3 regions of the Kitasatospora griseola genome follow, and region 2 is predicted to be linked to each of the others. Evidence: riboswitches for the same ligand, from Rfam matches in the RefSeq annotation. Region 2 holds a riboswitch; each other region holds the start of a gene.

Region 1 (5,759 bases), 2.4 Mb from region 2:
AGGCCGTGGAGCGGGCCCCGCAGCCCACGCTGGCGCACTGACGCGTGCGGGGGCGCAACGCGCCCCCGAATGCGCCCTTGGGTCGCGCCGTTGCCTCGATCGACACTGGGGTGACGGCGCGATCATCTGTTATGACAGCCCTTTTCGGGAGAGACCGGGGAGAGACGAGCACCACCGACGCAGCACCGACAACGGGGAGCCACCGCCAATGACCGACCTCACCACGGTACGCACCGGGCACCGCACCCAGACCGACGGCGGGCGGCGGCTGCCGTCGGTCCTGATCGCCACCCGGCACGGCGAGTCCACGGCCAACGTGGAGTTCCGGCACGCGGACTCCAGCGGCGCCCTGACCGTCCCGATCACCTGCCGGGACGCCGACATCCCGCTCTCCATGCGCGGCCAGGCCCAGGCCCACGACCTGGGCCGGTGGTGGGCCGCCCGGCCGCCCGCCGACCGGCCCCGCTCGGTGTGGTGCTCGCCGTACGTGCGCACCGCGGAGACCGCGAGAATCGCCCTCGCCCAGGCGTCGGGGCTGGGCGCCGTCCCGGTCGGCCTGCCGATCCGCTACGACGAACGGCTGCGCGACCGCGAGCTGGGCGTGCTGGAGATGCTCACCAAGGCCGCTATCGAGCGCGACCACCCCGCCGAGGCCGAGCGCCGCCGGCGGATGGGCGAGCTGTACTACCGGCCGCCCGGCGGCGAGTCCTGGCTGGACGTGGCGCTGCGGGTGCGCGGCCTGCTGCGCGACCTGGGTGAGGAGGAGGCCGGGCGGCCGGTGCTGCTGGTCGCGCACGACTGCACGGTGCTGATGCTGCGTCACGTGCTGGACCGGCTGGGCGAGGAGGAGCTGTTGGCGCTGCCGCCGGTCGCCAACTGCTCGACCAGCGTGTGGCGGGCCCGCGAGGGCCGGCTGCGGCCGTCCGGCTGGAACGAGACCGCGCATCTGTCCTGATGCCCGTCAGGCGGACCGGAGCCCGGCGGTCCGCACCGGGCCGCCGTGGCCGCCGAAGGCCCGCCGGTAGGCCTGCGGGGTGGTGCCGAGGCGGCGGCCGAAGTGGTGCCGCAGGGTGGCGGCGTTGCCGAAGCCGCAGCGGGCGGCGACCGCGTCCACGCTCTCGTCGGTGGACTCCAGCAGGCGCTGCGCGAACAGCACCCGCTGGCCGGTCAGCCAGCGGTGCGGGGTGGTGCCGGTCTCCTGCTGGAAGCGCCGGGCGAAGGTGCGCGGGGACATGTGGGCGTGCCGGGCGAGGTCGTCCACGCTGGTCTCCCGGTCGAGGTGGCGGCGCATCCACTCCAGCGTGCCGGCCAGCGAGTCGCCGTCGCCCTCGGGCAGCGGGCGGCTGATGAACTGGGCCTGCCCGCCGTCCCGGTGCGGGGCGACCACCATCCGGCGGGCGATCTCCCGGGCCACCTCGGCGCCCTGCACCTTGCGGACCAGGTGCAGGCAGGCGTCGATGCCGGCCGCGGTGCCGGCCGAGGTGATCACCGGGTCGTCGTCCACGTACAGCACGTCGGGCTCGACGGTGGTCAGCGGGAAGCGCTCGGCCATCAGCTCGGCGTGCCGCCAGTGGGTGGTGCTGCGGCGGCCGTCGAGCAGGCCGGCGGCGCCGAGCAGGAAGCTGCCGGAGCAGATCGACAGCAGGTACGCGCCGCGCGCGTGGGCGGCCCGCAGCGCCTCGCACAGCGCCTCGGGGTAGTGCTCGCGGATGCCGGTGGCGGTGGCGATCACCAGGTCCGCCTCGGCGAGCCGCTCCGGGCCGTACGGGACGTGGACGTCGAAGCCGGCGTGGGTGCGCATCGGGCCGGGCCGGTCGGCGACCAGGCCGAACTCGTACACCGGCAGGCCGGTGTCGCTGCGGTCCAGGCCGAACACCTCGCAGGCCACCCCCAGCTCGAAGGGGTGGATCTCCTCCAGCACGATCACCGCGACGTTCTTCAGCATCCGCCCAGCATGGCAGTGGCAGGATTTCGCGGCAACGGTGCGTTCCTGCCACCCGTGGCGGGCGGCCGGCGCGCGGAGAGTGGGGCCATGACCTCTGCGCTCGCCCTGCTGGGCCTCCTCGCCGGCTTCGGACTCCTCGGCGTCCTGGTCGGCCGGGACCTGGACCGCAACGCCCGGCACGGCCGGGACGACCGGCCCCGGCCGACCGGCCGGCCCTTCGACCCGGACCTGGCCGACCCGCGCCGGACGCGGTCCGGCACACTGTCCGGATGCACTCCCCGATCGTCCGCCGCGCCCTCGACCACGACCTCGCCGGAGCCGGGGAGGTCAGCGTCGAAGCCTTCGTCGGCGACGGCCACACCCGTCCCGACTCCGGCTACGTCGAGCTCCTCCGGGACACCGGGCGCCGCAACCGGGAGGCCGAGCTGCTGGTCGCCGTCGACGGCGACGGGACGGTCCTCGGCTGCGTGACGTTCGCCGCAGGCGGCACCCCCTGGGCGGACATCGCGCTCCCGGACGAGGGCGAGATCCGGATGCTGGCGGTCGGCGCGGCCGCCCGCGGGCGCGGCGTCGGACGGGCGCTGGTGGGCGCGGCGATCGACCGCAGCCGGGAACTCGGACTGGCCGGGATGGCGTTCTCCACCCGGCCGGAGATGACCGCGGCGCACCGGATCTACGATGCTCTGGGCTTCCTCCGCACCCCCGAACGGGACTGGGAGGCGGCCCCCGGCATGGATCTGATGGTCTACACGATGCGGTTCTGAGGCCCCTCGGGCGCGGTTTCCGTTGTCTACGCGCGGCACCACGACGCGACACGCGCTACTACATCTGGTGCCGCCAGCTCCAGCCGCCACAACATGTATGCTCGACCTCGCTGTCGAAGCAGGGGAACCCGGTGAAAGTCCGGGACTGCCCCGCAACGGTGAGCGGGCTGTAGCGACGCCCGCACAGTCCGAGGACCTGCCGACGGTGTGCGACACGGCATCCCCGCAGACGCCATGCAGCACTGTTTTGCCGTCCGGCCTCGCGGGCGGGCCGGGGGTGGGTCTTTCGCGCGCCGTTCGATCGTTGTCGGCGTGCCGTCCTCCCCTGCCGCACGCGTGCCGTCGGACACCTCGATCCACGTCCGTCGCCGCCACAGGAGAGAGTGCGCCTTGACCGTCGCCGCCTCAGTCACCCTGCCGTCCCAGGGATCCGCCGACGCCTTCACCGACCCCGGTGCGGCGCTGCTTCGGCTGCTCACCGACCGCAGCACCGACCTCCCCCAGGTGGACCCCGGCCACGTCGCCGCCGCCGCGCTGCGCGGCCGCCACGCCGGCTCGGACTTCGCCGAGCTGCGCGGGCTGGCCGTGGAGGCCGCCGCGTCGATGATCGCCGAGGACCCGCAGTACTCGAAGCTGGCCGCCCGCCTGCTGGCCATGGAGATCGCCGACGAGGCCGCCACCCAGGGCGTCACCTCGTTCTCCGCCTCGATCGCCGTCGGCCACGCCGAGGGCCTGATCGGCGACGCCACCGCCGAGTTCGTGGCCGCGCACACCGCGCTGTTCGACTCGCTGATCGACGCCGCCGGCGACGACCGCTTCGAGTACTTCGGCCTGCGCACCGTGCAGTCCCGCTACCTGCTGCGCCACCCGATCACCCGCAAGGTGGTCGAGACCCCGCAGCACTTCCTGCTGCGCGTGGCGGCGGGCCTGGCGGTCGGCACCTCCGAGCAGTCGGTGCTGGAGGTGGCCGAGCTGTACAAGCTGATGAGCCGCCTGGAGTACCTGACCAGCTCCCCGACGCTGTTCAACTCCGGCACCCGGCACCCGCAGATGTCCTCCTGCTACCTGCTGGACTCGCCGCTGGACAACCTGGACTCGATCTACAACCGGTACGCGCAGATCGCCCGGCTGTCCAAGCACGCCGGCGGCATCGGCCTGTCCTACTCGCGGATCCGCTCCCGCGGCTCGCTGATCCGCGGCACCAACGGCAAGTCGAACGGCATCGTCCCGTTCCTGCGCACCCTGGACTCCTCCGTGGCGGCGGTCAACCAGGGCGGACGGCGCAAGGGCGCGGCCTGCGTGTACCTGGAGACCTGGCACGCCGACATCGAGGAGTTCCTGGAGCTCCGCGACAACACCGGCGAAGAGGCCCGGCGCACCCACAACCTGAACCTGGCGCACTGGATCCCGGACGAGTTCATGCGCCGCGTGAACGCCGACCAGGACTGGTCGCTGTTCTCCCCGGCGGACGTGCCCGAGCTGGTCGACCTGTGGGGCGCCGACTTCGACGAGGCCTACCGCAAGGCCGAGCTGGCCGGCAAGGCCGTGCGCACCATCCCCGCGCAGACCCTGTACGCCCGGATGATGCGCACCCTGGCGCAGACCGGCAACGGCTGGATGACCTTCAAGGACGCTTCCAACCGGGCCGCCAACCAGACCGCGCTGCCGGGCCGCACGGTGCACTCCTCGAACCTGTGCACCGAGATCCTGGAGGTCACCGACGACTCCGAGACCGCGGTCTGCAACCTGGGCTCGGTCAACCTGGGCGCGCACGTCGCCCCGGGCGCCACGGCCGACGACCTGATCAACGCCATGGACTGGGACCGCCTGGACGCCACCGTGCGCACCGCGGTGACCTTCCTCGACCGCGTGATCGACATCAACTTCTACCCGACCACCGAGGCCGGGACGTCCAACTCCCGCTGGCGCCCGGTGGGCCTTGGCGTGATGGGCCTGCAGGACGTCTTCTTCAAGCTGCGGCTGGACTTCGACTCCGCCGAGGCGAAGCAGCTGTCCACGCTGATCTCCGAGCGCATCATGCTCACCGCGTACGAGCGCTCCGCGGACCTGGCCGAGCAGTTCGGCCGCCACGAGGCGTACGGCGAGACCCGCGCGGCCCGCGGCCAGCTGCACATCGACCACTTCGGCTCGGCGGCCCCGCAGTGGACCGGCCGCTGGGAGGCGCTGCGGGCCCGGATCGCCGTCACCGGCCTGCGCAACTCGCTGCTGCTGGCGATCGCCCCGACCGCGACCATCGCCTCCATCGCCGGCGTCTACGAGTGCATCGAGCCGCAGGTGTCCAACCTGTTCAAGCGCGAGACGCTGTCCGGCGAGTTCCTCCAGGTCAACCCGTACCTGGTGCGCGAGCTGAAGGAGCTCGGCGTCTGGGACCAGCAGACCCGGGACGAGCTGCGCGAGGCCAACGGCTCCGTGCAGGACTTCAAGTGGCTGCCGGAGAACGTCCGTTCGCTGTACCGCACGGCGTGGGAGCTGCCGCAGCGCGCGCTGATCGACCTGGCCGCCGCCCGGCAGCCGTACATCGACCAGAGCCAGTCGCTGAACCTGTTCATGGCGGCGCCGACCATCGGCAAGCTGTCCTCGATGTACGCGTACGCGTGGAAGGTCGGTCTGAAGACCACCTACTACCTGCGTTCCCGTCCCGCGACCCGGATCGCCCAGGCCGCGTCGGGCGCCGCCCGCACCGCCGCGCCCGTGCCGGTGCAGACCCCGACCCTCAGCCAGGCCGAGCAGGACGCCATCGCCTGCTCCCTGGAGAACCCCGAGTCCTGCGAGGCGTGCCAGTAATGAGCTCCGAAGACCAGAAGAAGATGCTGCTCGACCCGGGCTTCGAGCTGACGCTGCGTCCGATGCGCTACCCGTCGTTCTACGACCGGTACCGGGACGCGATCAAGAACACCTGGACGGTCGAGGAGGTGGACCTGCACTCCGACGTCGCCGACCTCGCCAAGCTCTCCGAGGGCGAGCGGCACATGATCGGCCGGCTGGTCGCGTTCTTCGCCACCGGTGACTCGATCGTGTCGAACAACGTG
Region 2 (5,759 bases):
AAGGCCGCGGCGGTGGTCTGGCCGCTGTCCCAGCCGAAACTCTTGTTGATCGGGCCCGGGTCGGCGTTGTAGTCGGCCTTGCTGACGGTCTGCCCGTTGACGTGCACGAAGCGGTTGCCGAGCCCCTTCGGCGCGACGTACACGGGGGCCTCGCCGCTGGCGAACTCCTCGCCCGTCCACGACTTGTAGACCACGCGGGAGTCGTGCGAGACCTGGTCCGGCACCGGCGGGAGGTCCACCAGGTCGAACGGGCGGCGCGGCACCTTCAGGTGGTCGGCGAGCGCGAGGGTCAGCACGTGGCTGGACGGGATGCGCATCGCGCCGGCCTCGGCGTGCAGCCGGGGGTCCTGCCAGACGTCGCCGCGGAAGGTCTTCACCCGGCCGCCGACCCGGCTGCGGTTTGCCTCCAGCACCCGCACCCTGTGCCCGGCCGCCTGCAGCAGCCGGGCGCACACCATGCCGGCCACGCCCGCGCCGACCACCAGGACGTCGCGCGTCTCGGTCTTCTTGAGGCGCTGACGGCCCGTCAGCAGCTTGAGGTAGTCGAGCGTCAGGTCGTTGTGGTCGGCGTCGGTCAGCAGGATCCGGCGCGCCATGATCAGCGCCGCCGCCTTCCGCGCCGGGTCCGGCGGAGCCGCGCCCGCCGCACGAGAGGAGCCGGCCACCGGGCCGGCCAGGGTGGCGGCCGTCACCGCGCCGCCGGAGGCAAAGAGCAGTCCGCGTCGAGAGATCACCGGCTCAGCCTGGCAGCGCCGCACACCCCGAGATGTGCGCTCCGCCCATCGAGTCCCATTGATCACTCGCACGGGGGGCGCTCGCCGCACCCGCCGGCGCTACCGCTCCCGACACGTGCGCCCGGCGCTCGGTCGGCGGACCCGGCAGGCCGGTCGGGGGGCGGAGTCGGGCGGTCGGGACGGGTTCCGTCGGGACAGCGGGCGGTTAAGGTATTCCACGAAACATTGGAGAATAGAGGAGAGCCGTGAAGTCCGAGACCAGCGCCGGCGTCGCCGCGCCGCCACCCGCCGAACTCGCTGCCGACCCCGCCGTTCAGCGGCACATCCTGGGCGTGCTGGTCACCTCCCAGATCCTCAGCGGAGCGGGGCTGGCCGCCGGGATCACCGTCGGGGCGCTGCTCGCCCAGGACATGCTGGGCAGCACCGGACTGGCCGGGCTGCCCAGCGCGCTGTTCACCGCCGGCAGCGCGCTCGCCGCGATCGTGGTGAGCCGAATATCCGCCGCCCGCGGCCGCCGCCCCGGACTGGCCGTCGGGTACGCCACCGGCGCCGTCGGCAGCGTCGGCGTGATCGCCGCCGCCGCGCTCGACAGCCCCGTCCTGCTGTTCCTCGCCCTGTTCGTCTACGGCGCAGGCACCGCCACCAACCTGCAGGCCCGCTACGCCGGGGCCGACCTCGCCGCCCCCGGCCACCGGGCCCGGGCGATCTCCACCGTGCTGGTCGCCACCACCCTCGGCGGCGTCCTCGGCCCCAACCTGGCCGCCCCCACCGGCGCCCTCGCGCACGCCGTCCACCTGCCGCGCCTCGCCGGACCGTTCCTGCTGGCCGGTCTGGCCTACGCCGCCGCCGCGGTCGTCCTCGCCACCCGGCTGCACCCCGACCCGCTGCTGCTCGCCCGCGCCGCCGCGGCCCCGACGGAGCAGGCCCCGGCCGACGACCCTGCGGCCGACCCCGCGGCCGCCGCCGCGTCGACCGCCCGCACCCGCAACCGCGTCCTGCTCGGCGCCCAGGTGATGGTGGTCACCCAGGTGGTCATGGTCGGCGTGATGACCATGACGCCCGTCCACATGCACGACGCCGGACAGGGCACCGCCGCATCCGGGCTCGTCATCGCCCTGCACGTCGCCGCGATGTACCTGCCCTCCCCGCTCACCGGACGCCTGGTCGACCGGCACGGTCCGCTCGCCGTCGGCGCCGCCGCCGGACTCACCCTGCTCGCGGCCGGCCTGCTCGCCGCCGCCGCCCCCGCGCACTCCGTCCCGCTGCTCGCCCTCGCGCTCGTCCTGCTCGGCCTCGGCTGGAACTTCGGCCTGGTCTCCGGCACCGCGATCCTCACCGACGCCGTCCCGCTCGCCACCCGCGCCAAGACCCAGGGCGGCGTCGACGTCGCCATCGCCATCGCCGGCGCCACCGGCGGCCTCGCCTCCGGCGCCGTCGTCGACCTGGCGGGCTACCCCGTCCTCGCGCTCGGCGGCGGACTGCTCGCCCTGCTGCTCCTCCCCGCCCTCGCCACCGCGGCCGCCCGGGGCCGGCGATGACGGACCGCCAGGAACCCGCGATCACCTTCGACGGCCGCGGACTGCTCTGCGTCACCCTGCTGCTGCGCCTGCGCGCCGCCATCGCGGACGCCCCCGCCGGCACCCTGGTGCAAGTCCGCGCCACCGACCCCGCCGCCCCGCTCGACCTCCCCGCCTGGTGCCACCTCACCGGCCACCACTACCTGGGCCCCGTCGCCGACGACACCGACGACACCTACGCGCTGCGCCTGACCGCCGACCCGGCCCCGACCCGCGCCGACGCCCCGTGGCACCGCCCGGCGGGCTGACCGCCACCGCCGTCGGGAGCACCTCGAACGGGGATATAGGCTGGTCGGGCAGCGGTTCGCCCCCGTCCGAGCCAGGGCGGGCGCGTCGCAAGAGGGAACCTGGTGCGAGTCCAGGACTGCCTCGCAGCGGTGAGCGGGAACGACCGCCGTCACACGCACTGGGCCCGACCGGCCCGGGAAGCGACGGCCAGTAGACAGGCCCTCCACGGGAGATGCCCGCGAGTCCGAAGACCTGCCGCCGCCCGCAGCGCCCACCGGCGCCGCGGACCGTCCGAGCCGCAACTCGCGAAGGAGAGTTCCCGTGGCAGACCAGACCGTCGTAGCCGTGACGGCCGCCGCCAAGCCCGTCCAGGCGTCCCAGGTCACCCTCGCGCACATCATGAGCGAGCACGACACCAACCTCTACGGCACCATCCACGGCGGCGTGGTGATGAAGCTCATCGACGACGCCGCGGGTGCGGCCGCCGCCCGGCACGCCGAAGGCCCGGCCGTCACCGCCGCGGTGGACAGCATGGCCTTCCTGGCCCCCGTCCGGGCCGGCGACCTGCTCACCGCGCACGCCGAACTCGAACGGGCCGGCCGCACCTCGATGACCGTCCACGTCACCGTCACCGCCGAACGCTGGAACGCCGCCGGCCCCGTCACCCGGGTCGCCACCGGCCGGCTCACCTTCGTCGCCATCGACGCCGAGAGCCGCCCGCGCCCCGTCCCGGCGCTGCTCGCCGCGGAGCCCGCCGAGGTCGCCTGACGCGCCGTCACTGCACTGACGCGAGCGCCGTCACTGCACTGACGCGAGCGCCGTCACCTCCCGTGCCCGGAACGCCGTCCCCACCTGGCGTTCCGGGCACACGGCTGTCCCGATCGCCACGTGATCACTGTCACGCCGGGACGAATCGGGTGATTGCGGACGGCGTGTGATCGACATGTTCCGTTCAAGCTCCGATTACCCCACCATGGCAGCGTGTGCCCGCCTACGCGCGTAGCGCACCCCATGGTTCTCGTGGTCCAAGGAGATTGACAGATGATCAGAACGTGGAAGGCCGCCCGCCCGCTGGCCCTCGCCGCCGCCGCGCTGGTGGCCGCAGCGGGTGCGAGCGCCGTCCCGCAGCACGCCACCGCCGCCACCCCCAAGACCGCCGCCGCGGCCGCCACCGCCACCCCGAAGCGGGTGCTGTTCGACAACACCAAGGCGGAGACCGCGGGCAACGCGGACTGGATCATCTCCACCAGCCAGCCCGACCCGCTGGCGCAGAACGCCAACCCGACCACCGAGACCAGCTGGACCGGCGCCCTCTCGGCCTGGGGCGTGGCCCTGCAGAAGACCGGCAACTACAGCCTGAAGACGCTGCCCGCCGGCAACACCATCACCTACGGCACCGGCGGCGCGCTCGACCTCGCCAACTTCGACGAGTTCGTGATCCCCGAGCCCAACATCCGCCTCAGCGCGGCCGAGAAGACCGCCGTGATGACGTTCGTCCAGAACGGCGGCGGCCTGTTCCTGATCTCCGACCACACCCAGAGCGACCGCAACAACGACGGCTGGGACTCCCCGGCCATCATCAACGACCTGCTGACCAGCAACGGCGTCAACAACAACGACCCGTTCGGTTTCTCCGTCGACCTGCTGAACATCACCACCGACAACCCGCGGGCGATCTCCTCCACCTCCGACCCGGTGATCAACGGGCCGTTCGGCACCGTCACCGGCTCGATCATCCGCAACGGCACCACCTTCACCCTCAAGCCGGCCGACAACCCGAACGTCAAGGGCCTGGTCTACCGCACCGGTTACAGCGGCAACACCGGCGCGGCGTTCGCCACCTCCACCTTCGGCAAGGGCCGGGTGGCGATCTGGGGCGACTCCTCCCCGATCGACGACGGCACCGGCCAGAGCGGCAACACCCTGTACAACGGCTGGAACGACCCGGCCGGCACCGACGCCGCGCTCGCCCTCAACGCCACCGCGTGGCTCGCCCAGGGCAGCGGCTCCACCGGCAACACCGGCTCGGTCACCCTCACCAACCCGGGCGCCCGCACCGCGACCGTCGGCACCGCGACCAGCCTCCAGCTGTCCGCCACCGACACCGCCGGCGGCACCCTCGGCTACGCGGCCACCGGCCTGCCCGCCGGACTGACCGTCAACCCGGCCACCGGCCTGATCAGCGGTACGCCCACCACCGCCGGCACCTCCACGGTGACCGTCACCGCGGCCGACTCCACCGGGCCGTCCGCCACTGCCACCTTCACCTGGACGGTCGCCGCGAGCGGCGGCACCACCTGCACTCCCGCCCAGCTGATCACCAACCCGGGCTTCGAGACCGGCTCCACCTCCGGCTGGACCGAGACCAACAGCGGCGGCGCCAGCACCATCAACAGCAGCACCAGTGAGCCCGCCCACAGCGGCACCTACGACGTCTGGCTGGACGGCTACGGCGCCACCAACACCGACACCCTCGCCCAGACCGTCACCCTGCCGACCGGCTGCTCCAACTACAACCTGAGCTTCTGGCTGCACATCGACAGCGCCTCCTCCACCACCACCGTCTTCGACACCCTCACCGTCGCGGCCAACGGCACCACCCTGGCCACCTACTCCAACGTCAACGCCGCCGCCGGCTACCAGCAGCGCACCTTCAACCTCGCCGCCTACGCCGGCCAGACCGTCACCCTGAAGTTCACCGGCGCCGAGGACTACACCAAGCAGACCTCCTTCGTCCTCGACGACATCACCCTCAACGTCTCCTGACCCCCCACCAGCCCCCCGGGCCGGCCCCACCCGGCCCGGGGCCGGTTCAGCCCGCGCCGCCCAGTCGGACCGCCTCCAGGTACGACGGGTGCCGGTCGCCGAGAGCGGCGGCGAGGGCGGCCAGGACCTCGCCGACCTCCGTCGCGGACCCGGTGGCGAGGGCGGAGAGGTGACGGAGCAGGAGGACGTCGGGGTGGTCGAGGCCCAGGCCGTCCGCCGCGGCGGCGAGGGCGGGCGCGACGAGTGCGGCGACCCGGTCGGGGCGGCCGTCGGCGTGGGCCGTCCGCGCCAGCACGGTGCAGGCCTGGACAGCGGTCGGGCCGCCCGCCGCTCCCTCGGCCAGCGCGGTCGACCACTCCGCCTCGGCGAGCACGGCAGCCTCCGCGGCCCGGCCGTCGGCGCGCAGGGCGTCGGCCAGGCCGACGGCGACCTGCCGCGTGGTGGGGTGGTCGGC
Region 3 (5,759 bases), 5.8 Mb from region 2:
CGGCTTCATCGCCGACCCGGTCATCCTCGACCTGATCGAGCAGGACCCCGCGGCCGCCACCACCCCCTCCGGCCCGCACACCCTGGAACTCATCCGCCGGGCCATCCAGGTCAAGGCCGACGTGGTCTCCGGCGACCTCAAGGAGTCCGGCCGCCGGGAGATCCTCAACTACGGCCACACCCTCGGCCACGCCATCGAGCGCAACGAGCGCTACAAGTGGCGGCACGGCGCGGCGATCTCCATCGGCATGGTGTTCGCCGCCGAACTCGGCCGCCTGGCCGGGCGGTTGGACGACGCCACCGCCGACCGGCACCGCACCGTGCTGGCCTCCGTCGGCCTGCCGCTCAGCTACCGGGCGGACGCCTGGCCGAAGCTGCTGGACGCCATGAAGATCGACAAGAAGTCCCGCGGCGACCTGCTGCGCTTCATCGTCCTCGACGGCCTGGCCAAGACCTCCGTCCTGGAGGGCCCCGACCCGTCGCTGCTGGTCGCCGCGTACGCCGAGGTCTCCGGATGACCGCCGTCCCGGTGCTCGTCCTGAACGGTCCGAACCTCGGCCGGCTCGGCTCCCGCGAACCCGACGTGTACGGCTCCACCTCGTACGCGGGGTTGGTCGCCCGGTGTACCGCGCTGGGGCTCGAACTCGGCCTGGACGTCTCGGTACGGGAGACCAACTCCGAGGCGGAGATGGTCGGTTGGCTGCACGAGGCGGCGGACGCCAAGACCCCGGTGGTGATCAACCCCGGCGCGTTCACCCACTACTCGTACGCGATGCGGGACGCCGCCGCACAGCGCACCGCCCCCCTCATCGAGGTGCACATCTCCAACCCGTACACCCGCGAGGCCTTCCGCCACACCTCGGTCATCGCGGCCGTCGCCTCCGGCACCATCGCGGGCTTCGGCCTCGGCTCCTACGAACTCGCCCTGCGGGCACTCGCCGAGCAACTGACCACCCGCTGAGCGGCCTCCGGCCCGGTGGCGGACTTGTGCCCGCCACCGGGCCGACGTGTACATTCGGCGCAGGGAGGTGACGGTGAGCCAGTACGCGCAGAGCCACCAGCCGGGGGGCCAGGTGCCGGGGGGGCAGGGCACGCCTCCGTTTCCGACGGCCCCTCAACAGCCGTACCCCGCAACGCCGCTGCCCGCCACCACCCAGGCGATCCCCACCCTCGGACCGACCGCGCCCCGACCCGACCGGCCGACCGTCCCGCTCAAGGCCGTCGCCCCCGTCGCCCCCAGCGGCACCGGATACTTCGTGCTCGCCAGCGGCGGCGCCGTCCAACTCCCCGCCCCGCCAGCGCCGATGCCCGCGCTGCCCGCCCCCCTGCCCACCGGCCCGATCGCCGTCCTCCTGATAGGCCCCGCCGGCGCCGGCAAGACCACCGTCGCCCGCCACTGGGCCGAACGCCGCCCCACCCCCACCGCGCACATCAGCCTCGACGACGTCCGCGAATGGGTCCAGGCCGGCTTCGCCAACCCGCAGTCCGGCTGGAACACCGCCTCCGAGGCCCAGTACCGCCTCGCCCGCCGCACCTGCGGCTTCGCCTGCCGCAACTACCTCGCCAACGGCATCTCCTGCATCATCGACGACGCCGTCTTCCCCGACCGCCCCGCGATCGGCCTCGGCGGCTGGAAACGCCACATCGGCCCCGGCATGATCCCCGTCGTCCTCCTCCCCGGCCTCGACCGCGTCCTCACCCGCAACGCCGAACGCTCCGGCAACCGCCGCCTCTCCGACGACGAGGTGGCCCGCATCCACGGCCGCATGGCCGGCTGGCGCACCTCCGGCCTCCCCATCATCGACAACTCCAACCTCACCGTCCCCGAAACCGCCGCCGCCCTCGACCAGGCCATCCTCACCCGCCTCCACCAGGGCTGACCCCACCCGGGCCTGGGCCTGGTCCTGGTCCGCTGCGCGGGGCTGTGCTGCGCTTGCCTTTCCGCTGCGCGAGTGTGTCCCTTGTTCGACCTGCAGGTTTCCGCTGCGCCGCTTTCGCCGGTGGCTTCGGGAGGCGGGGTTTTGGGCTCTGTCGGGGTGTCGGTGGGGGCTGGGAGAATGGGGGTGTTGGACGGGAACGGATGAGGAGTTGACGCGGGTGCCCGAGGGGCATGTGGTGCATCGGTTGGCGGGGCTGAACGGGGAGCTGTTCGGGGGGCGGGTGGTGGGGGTTTCTTCGCCGCAGGGGCGCTTCGCGGAGGGGGCGGCGCTGTTGGACGGGCGGGTGTTGGATGTCGCGGAGGCGCACGGGAAGCATCTGTTCCTGGGGTTCGGGGACGACTGGCTGCACGTGCACCTGGGGTTGTACGGGAAGTACGAGTTCGGGGTGGGGGAGGCGCCGGCGCCGGTCGGGCAGGTGCGGTTGCGGATGGTGAACGAGGGCGGGTTCGCGGATCTGCGGGGGCCGACGGCGTGCGAGGTGATCACGCCGGGGGAGAAGGCGGCGTTGCACCGGCGGCTCGGGCCGGATCCGTTGCGGGCGGGGGAGCTCGGGGACGCGGCGTGGGAGCGGATTTCCCGGAGCGGGACGTCGGTGGCCGCGTTGTTGATGGACCAGAAGGTGCTGGCGGGTGTCGGCAACGTGTACCGCGCGGAGGTGCTGTTCCGGTTGGGGATCAGTCCGCACCGGGCGGGGCGGGAGCTGCGCCGGGCGGAGTGGGACGCGATCTGGTCGGAGCTGGTGGCGCTGATGCGGGAGGGTGTCGCGGCGGGGCGGATCGACACCGTCCGGCCTGAGCACACGCCGGAGGCGATGGGGCGGCCGCCGCGGGTGGACGACCACGGTGGTGAGGTGTACGTGTACCGGCGGCAGGACCAGCCGTGTCTGGTCTGTGGGACGCCGGTGCGGACGGAGGAATTGGCGGCCCGGAACCTGTTCTGGTGCCCCCGCTGCCAGCAGTCCTGACGCTCCGTCACCAAATCGGGCCGCGGGGGAAGCCTTGACGGAAGGTTGACCGCTCCTTGGGCGAGGGCTCCGGGGCCCGCTCCTATTGTCGGGTTCATGTCCGCACAACCGTTCCGGGGCCCCCGTCCGACTCCGGCCCTTCCGGTCCTGCCGTACCGCAAACCCACCAAGGGTCGTGATTACTGGGTGCTGGACGACGTGCTGCCGGACCCGGACGCGGTGCGCGCCCGGCACCTGGCCCGTACCGACTGGGACGAGGGGTATCCGCACAAGCCGGAGTCCTGGCCTGGGCTGCGGGGGATGCCGGGCCTGGAGCCGGACGAGTTGGCGTACGTCGAGAAGCTGGTGCGGGAGACCGTCGGGGTGCCCAGGGTGTGGGCGCTGAGCGAGGCCGAGGGCGGCACCTTCAACCACAACTGCGTGCAGGTGGTGGGGGAGGGGGAGTGCGAGCCGCGTCCGCACACCGATTCGCGTTCGCTGTGCCGCTACGCGGCGGTGCTGTACCTCAACCCGAACGTGCCGAAGCGGTGCGGGACCAGTTTCTACCGGCAGAGCCTGCCGGGCGGCCGGCTCGGCGGGAACACGGTGGTCGCCCCGCACAACAACCTGGTGGACGCGCTCGGCACCCGTTTCGTCCCGCCGGACTCGTTCACCGAGGATCTGGCCGTCCCGCACCGCTACAACCGGCTGCTGCTGTACACCGCCAACCTGATGCACACCGCGACCGAGTACTACGGCACCACACTGGACGAGAAGCGGATGACCTGCGTGTTCTTCTGGATGGCCTGACCCGCCGTCACCTCGCGGGGCGGGGTGATCTGCGACACCTCCGGAGGGGTCCGCTCTTGCCGCTGCACCCGGGACGGTTCTACGGTGGACGGGCCGTGGTGTTCGGGAAGCCGGTGCACTGTGCTCGTCACAGGAGTCCGGAGCGGCCCTCGCCACTGTGATCGGGGAGTCGTCGGCTCCCACCTCGTGCCACTGGCCGTTCGCGGCCGGGAAGGCCGGGCGCCGACGCCGAACACCCCGTCAGCCAGGAGACCGGCCACGGCATCTCACGAAGTGATCCACGAGGTGCTGGAGCGTGATGCGCGGATGACCGCGTCCGATTCGACCATGCCCGGAAACGTCCCGGGCTCCCCTGTTCCTGCTTTCCGCTGGCGCCGCGAGGACACCTGGCGCACCGCCGGCCTGATGGCGGTGATCCTGGCCCTGCACGTGGCGGCGTTCGGGACGCTGCTGTTCCTGGTGGTGCCGGAGAAGTACCAGGTGGGTACCCAGGTGTTCGGCGTGGGCCTGGGCATCACCGCCTACACCCTGGGCATGCGGCACGCCTTCGACGCCGACCACATCGCGGTGATCGACAACACCACTCGCAAGCTGATGGCGGACGGCCGCCGGCCGGTCTCGGTGGGCTTCTGGTTCGCGCTCGGGCACTCCTCGATGGTGGTGCTGATGGCCGCGCTGGTGGCCGGCGGGGCCGCGCTGGCGGGCACGCTGATGGACGAGGGTTCGACGACCCATCAGGTGCTGGGCACCATCGGCACCACCGCCTCGGGGGCGTTCCTGTACCTGATCGCGGCGCTCAACCTGGTGGCCCTGCTGGGCATCCTGCGGGTGTTCCGGGCGATGCGGGCCGGCCAGTACGACGAGGCCGAGCTGGAGAAGCACCTGGATTCCCGGGGTTTCCTGGCCCGAGTGCTGAGCCGGGCGACCCGGTCGATCACCCGGCCCGGCCAGATGTTCCCGGTGGGCATGGTGCTGGGCCTGGGCTTCGACACCGCCACCGAGGTCACCCTGATGGTGATGGCGGGCTCGGGCGCGGCGTCCGGCCTGCCCTGGTACGCGATCGTCTGCCTGCCGCTGCTGTTCGCGGCCGGGATGAGCCTGTTCGACACCCTCGACGGCACGTTCATGAACTTCGCCTACCAGTGGGCGTTCTCCAACCCGGTTCGCAAGGTGTACTACAACCTGACCATCACGGGTCTGTCGATCGCGGTGGCCTTCGTGATCGGCACCATCGAGCTGGTCGCGGTGCTGCACGACAAGTTCGGCCTGGACGATCCGGTGTCCGACTGGATCGCCGGACTCAGCCTGGACAACGTGGGCTTCGTGATCGTCGGCCTGTTCGTGGTGGTGTGGGCGGCGGCGATCGGCTACTGGCGGATCGCCCGACGGTCCAAGGCGTTCGCCGGGGCGGGGGTCTGAGCCCGCGTGGCCTGACGGAACGTCAACCTGCGGCCAGGATCAGCGTTCCGGCGACCGCCAGTCCGGCGCCGACCACCTGGACCCGCAGCAGCCGTTCCTTGAGCAGGCCGCGCGCCATCAGCGCCGTCACCACGGGGTAGAGCGAGGCCAGCACCGCCGCCACCGCGACCGAGCCCAGGTGGGTGGCGGCGGCGTACAGGCCGTTCGCGGCGACGTCGGCGACGCCGACGGCGGTCAGCGAGGGCAACGAGCGGGCCGCGCCGCGCAGTTCGAGCGGCTCCCGGCGGGCGGCGGCGGCCAGCATGCCGATGCCGACCACCGCGTTGGTCAGTCGTTGCACGCACAGCGTCAGCAGCAGTCCGCCGCCGGTGCTGGCGTAGCCGATCAGGGCGAGCACCGCGCCGAACGCGAACGCGGCGGAGAGGGTGAGGACGAGCACCTGGCGGCTCACGGCCGGTCCGCCGCGCTGCGGGCCGCCCGCCAGCGCGACCCCGGCGATCGCCACCAGGATCCCCAGCCCCTGGACGACGCCCGGCCGCTCGCCGAGGAACAGGCCGACCCCGATCGGCACCAGCACGCCGACGGTGGCCAGCGGCGAGACCACGCCCATCGGTCCGAGGGCGAGGGCCCGGTAGAACGCGAGCAGGG

Evidence for each region. Region 2 has a riboswitch for cobalamin ahead of ACI1MP_RS04600 (acyl-CoA thioesterase). Riboswitches for the same ligand answer to the same signal wherever they lie in the genome.
Region 1: linked by a shared signal. The riboswitch ahead of ACI1MP_RS15025 (ribonucleoside-diphosphate reductase subunit alpha) and the one ahead of ACI1MP_RS04600 (acyl-CoA thioesterase) in region 2 are both predicted to bind cobalamin.
Region 3: linked by a shared signal. The riboswitch ahead of ACI1MP_RS30710 (HoxN/HupN/NixA family nickel/cobalt transporter) and the one ahead of ACI1MP_RS04600 (acyl-CoA thioesterase) in region 2 are both predicted to bind cobalamin.

Annotation. Positions count from the first base shown of each region.
Region 1 is NZ_CP173360.1:3,364,831-3,370,589, forward strand. It holds gene mctP (monocarboxylate uptake permease MctP) at 1-41, shown strand, start outside; gene ACI1MP_RS15010 (histidine phosphatase family protein) at 209-955, shown strand; gene ACI1MP_RS15015 (helix-turn-helix domain-containing protein) at 962-1,945, opposite strand; gene ACI1MP_RS15020 (GNAT family N-acetyltransferase) at 2,215-2,709, shown strand; cobalamin riboswitch at 2,790-2,928, shown strand; gene ACI1MP_RS15025 (ribonucleoside-diphosphate reductase subunit alpha) at 3,100-5,514, shown strand; gene ACI1MP_RS15030 (ribonucleotide-diphosphate reductase subunit beta) at 5,514-5,759, shown strand, end outside.
Region 2 is NZ_CP173360.1:929,553-935,311, reverse strand. It holds gene ACI1MP_RS04615 (flavin monoamine oxidase family protein) at 1-734, opposite strand, end outside; gene ACI1MP_RS04610 (MFS transporter) at 980-2,272, shown strand; gene ACI1MP_RS04605 (sulfurtransferase TusA family protein) at 2,269-2,559, shown strand; cobalamin riboswitch at 2,649-2,793, shown strand; gene ACI1MP_RS04600 (acyl-CoA thioesterase) at 2,861-3,307, shown strand; gene ACI1MP_RS04595 (putative Ig domain-containing protein) at 3,581-5,305, shown strand; gene ACI1MP_RS04590 (tetratricopeptide repeat protein) at 5,352-5,759, opposite strand, start outside.
Region 3 is NZ_CP173360.1:6,767,806-6,773,564, forward strand. It holds gene aroB (3-dehydroquinate synthase) at 1-517, shown strand, start outside; gene aroQ (type II 3-dehydroquinate dehydratase) at 514-960, shown strand; gene ACI1MP_RS30695 (AAA family ATPase) at 1,034-1,879, shown strand; gene ACI1MP_RS30700 (Fpg/Nei family DNA glycosylase) at 2,097-2,903, shown strand; gene ACI1MP_RS30705 (DUF6445 family protein) at 3,000-3,692, shown strand; cobalamin riboswitch at 3,772-3,968, shown strand; gene ACI1MP_RS30710 (HoxN/HupN/NixA family nickel/cobalt transporter) at 4,020-5,111, shown strand; gene ACI1MP_RS30715 (EamA family transporter) at 5,134-5,759, opposite strand, start outside.